2 regions of the Kitasatospora sp. NPDC059803 genome follow, and region 1 is predicted to be linked to the other one. Evidence: predicted binding sites of a transcription regulator. Region 1 holds the regulator's gene; the other holds the start of a gene.
The links. The regulator HspR, encoded in region 1, represses chaperone genes until heat shock. The targets are predictions, from matches to a motif close to TTGAGNNNNNNNNNCTCAA.

Region 1 (4,182 bases):
TGTCCGGGTCGCGGAGGCGGTTGGCGTCCCGCCCGCGGGCGCCGCGGGCCGGCCGGCCCGCCCACCCCCCCCGCGCGCTGTCAACAGCGCCCGGTGGAGCGGCTGTTGACAGCGCAGCGAGGATGGACATCGGGAGGTGGCGGCAGCTATGAGCAAGCGCAGCGAGCGAATCGTTGAAAGGCGCGTGTTGCGCGGAGCGGCTGCCGAGCGGAGCGAGGTGGACGCATGAGTGGCAAGGACTACGTGGAGAAGGACTACTACAAGGTCCTCGGCGTGCCCAAGGACGCCACCGCCGCCGAGATCAAGAAGACCTACCGCAAGCTCGCGCGCGAGTTCCACCCGGACGCCAACAAGGGCGACGCCAAGGCCGAGGACCGCTTCAAGGACATCTCCGAGGCCTACGACGTCCTGTCCGACGAGAAGCGCCGCAAGGAGTACGACGAGGCCCGCAGCCTCTTCGCCAACGGCGGCTTCCGGGCCGGCGGCCCCGGCCAGGGCAACGGCAGCTACAGCTTCGACTTCGGCGACCTCTTCAGCGGCAGCCAGAACACCGGCAGCGGCGGGCTCGGCGACGTCTTCGGCGGACTCTTCAACCGCAGCGGCGGCCGGCAGGCCCAGCCCCGGCGCGGCGCCGACGTCGAGACCGAGGTGACCCTCGCCTTCGACGAGGCCGTCGACGGTGCGACCGTCCCGCTGCGGATGACCAGCCAGGCCCCCTGCCGCACCTGCAACGGCACCGGCGCCAAGTCCGGCACCACCCCGCGGGTCTGCCCGACCTGCGTCGGCGCCGGCACCGTCAGCCGCGGCCAGGGCGCGTTCGCGCTCTCCGAGCCGTGCAAGGACTGCCGCGGGCGCGGCATGATCGTCGACGACCCGTGCGTCGACTGCCACGGCAGCGGCCGGGCCAGCTCCGCCCACACCATGCAGGTCCGCATCCCGGCCGGCGTCCAGGACGCCCAGCGCATCCGGCTCAAGGGCAAGGGCGCCCAGGGCGAACGCGGCGGACAGCCCGGCGACCTCTACGTCACCGTGCACGTCGACCCGCACCCCGTCTTCGGGCGCAAGGGGGACAACCTCACCGTCACCGTCCCCGTCACCTTCCCCGAAGCCACCCTCGGCGCCACCATCGAGGTGCCCACGCTGAACGGGCCGGCCGTGAAGCTGAAGCTGCCCCCCGGCAGCGCCAACGGCCTCACCATGCGCGCCCGCGGCAAGGGCGCCACCCGCAAGGACGGCACCCGCGGCGACCTCCTCGTCACCGTCGAGGTCGTGGTGCCGCGGCACATCACCGGGGACGCGCTGAACGCCCTGGAGCAGTACCGCGAGGCCACCGCCTCCGACGACCCGCGAGCCGCCCTGTTCCGGGCGGCGAAGGGAGCGTGACGACCAGATGATCCCCAACAGTCCCATCGGCCCCGGCATCGGTGAAGGCCTGCCCGGCGTCGGCGTCGGCGACGGCCTGCCGGGCGACGGCCGCCGCACCCGGCGGCCCACCGCCCCGCCGCAGTACGTCCTCACCGAGGACACCCCGGTGTACGTCATCTCCGTCGCCGCCGAGCTCTCCGGCCTGCACCCGCAGACCCTCCGCCAGTACGACCGCCTCGGTCTGGTCAGCCCCGACCGCACCGCCGGCCGGGGCCGCCGCTACTCCGCGCGCGACATCCAGCAGTTGCGCGAGGTCCAGCGGCTCTCCCAGGACGAGGGCATCAACCTGGCCGGCATCAAGCGGATCATCGAGCTGGAGAACCAGGTCACCGCGCTCCAGTCCCGCATCGGCGAACTGGTCGACTCCCTCGACGGCGCCACCAGCGCCCTCCAGCAGCGCGAGGCCGCCGTCCACGCCTCCTACCGCCGCGACCTCGTCCCCTACCAGCCGCCCACCCAGTCCAGCGCCCTGGTCGTCTGGCGCCCCAAGCGCTGAGACTTGGCTGAACACCTCCGGCCGCCGGCTCCCCTCCGCCCGGGGGGTGCCGGCGGCTTGATCGTGGTGAGAGAGTGCTGTCGAACAAATCTGGCCGCCCTCACCGATGCCACCCGATCTGGCATGCTGCACTGCGATTCCGGTATTGGTGCCCGGCAGGTAGTGCAGACACGGCCACGGCAAGGAGCCCGCAGATGAGTGGACGAGAACAGCCCGGTACCGCCGCGATTGGGCCCTCCGTCCTCTCGAAAGAAGCGCGGGAGCTGTATCTGGCGGTCATCCGCGAGAACGGGCGGTTTCCGAAGGACTCCGACCTCGCCAAGGCGGGCGGGGCCCAGGAGGAGTTGGTGGCGATAGGCCTTCTGGTCGCCGACACCGACGAACCCGGTGTCCTCGTCGCGGTCGACCCTCAGCAGCTGTCCGAGAGCCTCTCCGTGACCTGGCAGCGCCAGGCACTCGACCTGCTCACCCGCGCGTCGGCCCTCGCCACCGATCTCCACGACCTGACGGCCGCCTACCACTCACCGGAGCAGGCCGGCGGCGCGATCGAGTACGTGCGGGGAAAGGTGCTGATCAACCAGCGGGTGCAGCAGATCGTCGCCAGCGCCTCGGAGGAGATCCTCGCCGCCCAACCCGGCGGGCCGCGCCCGTCCGAGGCGCTCACCGGCATCCTCGCCCGCGACCTCGAAGCCCTCCGCCTGGGCATCACGCTCAGGACGATCTACCACCCGAGCACCCGGTACCACGCTCCCACCAGGGAGTACGTGGCCACGATAACCAAGGCCGGCGGACGGTTCCGGACGCTGGAGGAGCCCTACACGCGATTGATCGTCATCGATCGCCGAATCGCGGTCATCCCCATCGCCGAGGACCTCAATCTGGCCGCCTTCGTGCACGACCGGGCCGTCATCAGCTACCTGATCAGCGAGATCTTCGAGCGGAACTGGAGCCGGGCGCTGGACTTCGACGGCGCGCGCGCCGTTCCGCAGCAGGTGGTCTCCGGGATGCGGCAGACGATCATCGACCTCATGCTCGAAGGCGTGAACCACCGGGTGATCGCCCGCAGACTCGGCATCAGCGAACGGACGCTCGCGCGGCACCTGGCCGAGATGCGCGACGAGCACAATGTCGAGTCGCTGTTCCAACTCGGGTACGCATTGGCCCGGAACAGCATTCCGACCGACTCCGACAGCTATCACTGACCAAGCGTCGCGGCGGTCTCAGTTCCAGATCGTGTCATTGGCCAGCGCCATGGTCTGAGGCGCTGCCGCATCGTGGGAAACCCCGATGTTCCAGATCGTGTCGTCAGCCGGGCTCGAACCGCTCCCGATGAAAAGCGCCAGACCCACAACGACTGGAACCAGGACAAATCGCACCACCCGGCGTATCCGAGACATGGTGCCCCCTCTCTTTGTTTAAGACTTGGCGCGGGTACCCAGCCATTGTTTCGAACAACCTGCCACATAATGCCGCAAGCCCATGCCGGAAGCCAGGGGGCCTGCTACCCCAGTGCGTCATCTCTCTGCCAGGCATCGAGATGACACCACGGCTCTGTGGACGGTGGCGACGGTCGACAGAGACGATCAGTGCACTCCCCAACCCCTCTCGCGGGAGGGGGAAGACGGGGACACCACAAACAACATGTCCATGACTAGTTCGTTTCGACCACAACGAATGCACAGCAGCATTCCGATAGTCACCACCCAACGGGGCGATCGGCCTGGTTGGCACCTATCCCCGGAGTCGACAATGAGTGAGCCCTACCTGCGAGAGCACGCCGGACAGACCCCCGAGGGCCGGCGTGCGCGTGTGTTCCTGGCCGCGCCGCTGATGCGGCTGACCGGGCCCGCGGACAGTGTGGTGACGCTCGCCAGCCGGACGCGGCTGACGACGCTCCGCACCACCCTGCTCCGCAGCGGTGCCGCCGTGTACAGCGCGCACCACAGTGATGCCTGGACCGTCGCCGGGCAGGCGCCGGAGCCCCGGGTGCCGTCCGACTTCCGGGCCCTGCAGTCCGCGGACCTCGTGTTCGCCTACGTCGGGGCGCCGCTGTCGGCCGGGGTGAGCCTGGAGCTGGGGTGGGCGTCGGCGCTGCGGAAGCCGATCGTCCTCCTCGTCGACGAGGCCATCACGCACAACCCGCTGATCGCCACCATCGAGCAGGTCGCCCCCGTTCTGCCGCTGGTCTTCGACGACACCTGGTCGCAGGAGGCCCTCAACCACACCGTGGAGACCGCGCTCGACTGGGCCGGCATGGCGCT
Region 2 (4,182 bases), on a different contig from region 1:
CGGCGGGGACGTGCAGGTGCACGCCGCGGTCGCGCAGCGAGGTGACCGGCAGCTCCAGTTCGGCGCCGCGCGAGCGCAGGTAGGAGAGCGCGATGTGCGCGGACTCCTTCATCACGTCGCCCAGCTGCCCGGTGAGGGTGAGCCCGGTGCCGCCGGTCTCGGCGTCGGCGAGCGAGGCCTCGATGTAGAGGACGTCGCCGCCGGCGCCGGTCACGGCGAGGCCGGTGGCCACGCCGGGGACGGCGGTGCGCCGCTCGGCCGGCGCCTGGGCGGCCTCCGGCACGTGGTGGGGCCGGCCGATCAGGGCGCGCAGCTCGTCCGGGCCGATCGCGGCGGGCAGTTCGCGCTCGCCGAGCTCGGCCTGGGCGGCGATCCTGCGCAGCACCCGGGCGATCGAGCGCTCCAGGTTCCGCACGCCGGCCTCCCGGGTGTACTCCCCGGCCAGTCGGCGCAGCGCCGCCTCGTCGACGCTGACCTGCTCGCCGCCCAGTCCGGCCTTCTCGCGCTGGCGCGGGAGCAGGTGGTCGCGGGCGATGACGACCTTCTCGTCCTCGGTGTAGCCGTCGAGGCGGACGAGCTCCATCCGGTCGAGCAGCGCCTCGGGGATGGCCTCCAGCACGTTGGCGGTGGCGAGGAAGACGACGTCCGAGAGGTCGAGCTCGACCTCCAGGTAGTGGTCCCGGAAGGTGTGGTTCTGCGCCGGGTCCAGCACCTCCAGGAGGGCGGCGGCCGGGTCGCCCCGGTAGTCGGAGCCGACCTTGTCGATCTCGTCGAGCAGGACGACCGGGTTCATCGAGCCGGCCTCCTTGATCGCCCGCACGAGCCGGCCGGGCTGCGCGCCGACGTAGGTGCGCCGGTGGCCGCGGATCTCGGCCTCGTCCCGGACGCCGCCGAGCGCGACCCGGACGAAGGTGCGGCCCATGGCGCGGGCCACGCTCTCGCCGAGCGAGGTCTTGCCGACGCCGGGCGGGCCGACGAGTGCCAGCACCGCGCCTCCGCGCCGGCCGCCGACCAGCCCGAGCCCCTGGTCGGCCCGGCGCTTGCGCACCGCGAGGTACTCGACGATGCGGTCCTTCACGTCGGCGAGGCCGGCGTGGTCGGCGTCCAGCACGGCGCGGGCGCCGGCGATGTCGTACGCGTCCTCGGTGCGCTCGTTCCAGGGCAGCTCCAGGACGGTGTCCAGCCAGGTACGGATCCAGGGGCCCTCGGGGGACTGCTCGGAGGCCCGCTCCAGCTTGTCGACCTCCTTGAGGGCCGCGTCGCGGACCTTCTCGGGCAGGTCGGCGGCCTCGACCCGGGCGCGGTAGTCGCCCTCCTCGTCGGCCGGGTCGCCGTTGAGCTCGGCCAGTTCCTTGCGGACGGCCTCCAGCTGGCGGCGGAGCAGGAACTCCTTCTGCTGCTTGGCGACGCCCTCCTCGACGTCCTTGCGGATGGTGTCGTTGACCTCCTCCTCGGCGAGGTGGTCGCGCAGCAGGGTCAGCGCGTACTCCAGGCGGGCGACCTGGTCGGCCTCCAGCAGCACCTTGAGCTTCTGCTCGGCGGTGGCGAAGGGCGCGTAGCCGATGTTGTCGGCGAGCTCGCCGACGCCCTCGATCTGGGCCACCCGGTCGACGATCTGCCAGGCGCCGCGCCTGCGCAGCCACTGGGTGGACAGCGCCTTGTACTCCTTGACCAGCTCGGCGGCCCGGCCGGCCGCCGGGGTGTCCACCGAGGACTCCCGGAAGGGCGTGGTCTCCACCCAGAGGGCGGCGCCGGGGCCGGTGGTGCCGGCCCCGATGCGGACCCGGCGCACGGCGCGCACCAGCGCGGCCGGCTCCCCGTCGGCCAGCCGGCCGACCTGCTCGACGGCGGCCAGGGTGCCGACCGCCGCGTACGAGCCGTCCACCCGCGGGACCAGCAGGACCTGCGGCTTGCCGGTGCCGGTGGCCGCCGCGCGGGCGGCCTCGACCGCGGCGCGCACCTCGGTGTCCTTCAGGTCCAGCGGGACGACCATGCCCGGCAGGACGACCTCGTCGTCGAGCGGCAGCACGGGCAGGGTGAGCGGTGTGGACGTCGATGCCATGATCTCTCCCCAGTCAGTGAAGTTGAGTCGACCTGACTAAGGCCTGGCGCGCGCCGGATGTTCCCGGGGCGGTGTTCGCCATGAGCGAACAGGAGGAGGGTGTGGAGCGAACGGGGGGAGGGTGCGGGAGGCGCCGTCAAAAGCACGCGGGAGCGGCACCCGGAAGGGTCAGCGCACGTCCAGGACCGGAGCGCCGCCCGGCGCGGGCGAGGAGCCCGCGGCCGGCGCCTCGACCCGGCGCATCCGCGGCTTCGGCCGCGGCCGTCGGGCCTGGGCCCGGCGCAGCCAGCGCCACAGCGCCACCCCGGTGAGCACCGCGGCGGGGTGCCCCACGGCGGTGACCAGGTCCCGCTCGGTGAGGATCTGCTCGGCGATCAGCAGCCCGGCGCCGCCGAGCGCGACCAGCCGCCCGCGCCACGGCAGCAGCCCGGCCACCGCACCCAGGCAGGTGAGCACGCCGTAGCTGACGCCGATGTCCAGGTAGTCCAGCGCCGCGGTCTCCATCCGCCCGGTCTCCACCGCGGTGATCACCACGCCCTGGGACAGCAGCGTGGCCGTGACGTGCCCGATCGCGAAGACCGCCGCCGCCCGGGCGGGACCGATCCGGCGCTCCAGCGGCGCGAGGGTGACGGCGAATCCCCACAGGTAGGGCATCCACACCTCGCCGGCCACCCAGAAACCGCTGAGCAGCAGCGCGCGCAGGGGGTGCTGCAGGAGGTTGTGGCCGTCGGAACTGGAGGCCTCCTGCAGCCGCTGCACGAGTTCCGGATCGGCGAGTTTGGCAAAGGTCGTGGTGGCGCCCACCACGGCGAGATAGCCGAGGGTGAAGGGGTTTCGCCGGGGTGTCGGCACCCGCGCCAGCAGCCACTCGACGACGCCGGTGCGCAGACCGTGCCGGAGCATGCCGTACGGCGGGCCGGCGGGCGACGCCCCGACCCGTCCGGCACCTCGCCGCAGTCCAGCCATGCCGCCCTCCGCTCCACGCCGGCAGCCACCGGCCCCTCACCAGGTGCCCAACGTACCGGCGCGCGCCGCGGATCCCGCCCTGCGGGGCGTTGTCGTGGCCACGTTACGTCGAGGTTCTGAGAGGCATCTGAGAAAAGCCGGTGAAGACCGTCAGGAAACCGGTCGACCGGATTCCTGATATTGGTCCAGACCTTCTTCCGGCGGGCGCACCGGCAGGGGCTCTGACCGGCGACTTGGCGTCAACTCGACTGCATACGTACCGTTACGCAGAGAAAAATCGCCGGGTAAGGTATCGGCCCGTGCCCACTCGTGCAGTGGGCTCCGAGGGCGGCCCGACAGCCGGCCCACGGGCCGGAAACGTCCGGTCCACCTGCCGGGAGGCATCCGCTGTCCGTACGCTGCGAAGTGCGCGGGAGAAGTGGGCGGGCGACAATCCGCCCGCCGACCCGCACGCACGACGGGACGGCGGACCCGGCACAGTCCACGACGGAACAAGACTACGAGCGGAGCCCGCCATCCCCACAGGTGGCCGGCCCGCAGCCCTGGGGGCGGTGGCGTGACCGTGACAGAACTTCAGCAGGACAACAACCACAGCGGCGGCACGGTGAGCAGCCAACGCAGAGTGCTGGTGGTGGAGGACGAGCCGACGATCGCGGAGTCGATCGCGGCCCGGCTGGGCGCGGAGGGCTTCAAGGTCGCCGTGGCCCACGACGGGCCGGGCGCGGTCGACGGCTTCCACACCTGGCAGCCGGACCTGGTGGTCCTCGACATCATGCTGCCCGGCTTCGACGGCCTTGAGGTGTGCCGCCGGATCCAGGCGCAGCGCCCGGTGCCGGTGCTGATGCTGACCGCGCGCGACGACGAGACGGACCTGCTGGTCGGCCTCGGCGTGGGCGCCGACGACTACATGACCAAACCGTTCTCGATGCGCGAACTGGCCGCCCGGGTCAACGTGCTGCTGCGCCGCGTCGAGCGCGCCCAGCAGGCGGCCCGCACGCCCGCGCTCGGCTCGCTGCGCTTCGGCGAGCTGGAGATCGACCACGTGCAGCGCCGGGTCCGGCTCGCCTCGGGCGACGTCCACCTGACGCCCACCGAGTTCGACCTGCTCGCCTGCCTGGCCGCGCAGCCGCGCGCCGTGCTGACCCGCGAGCAGC

Region 2: a site for HspR is predicted at 2,085-2,103, ahead of lon (endopeptidase La). Genes of this name have one in related genera too.

The regions. Positions count from the first base shown of each region.
Region 1 covers NZ_JBHWIJ010000008.1:65,277-69,458, reverse strand. Annotated here, with positions in the region: partial or broken gene ACFV6I_RS02665 (hypothetical protein) at 1-130, opposite strand, end outside; gene dnaJ (molecular chaperone DnaJ) at 226-1,383, shown strand; gene ACFV6I_RS02655 (heat shock protein transcriptional repressor HspR) at 1,391-1,921, shown strand; gene ACFV6I_RS02650 (helix-turn-helix domain-containing protein) at 2,116-3,123, shown strand; gene ACFV6I_RS02645 (hypothetical protein) at 3,671-4,182, shown strand, end outside.
Region 2 covers NZ_JBHWIJ010000045.1:5,492-9,673, reverse strand. Annotated here, with positions in the region: gene lon (endopeptidase La) at 1-2,062, opposite strand, end outside; gene ACFV6I_RS10500 (rhomboid-like protein) at 2,231-3,028, opposite strand; gene ACFV6I_RS10495 (response regulator transcription factor) at 3,591-4,182, shown strand, end outside.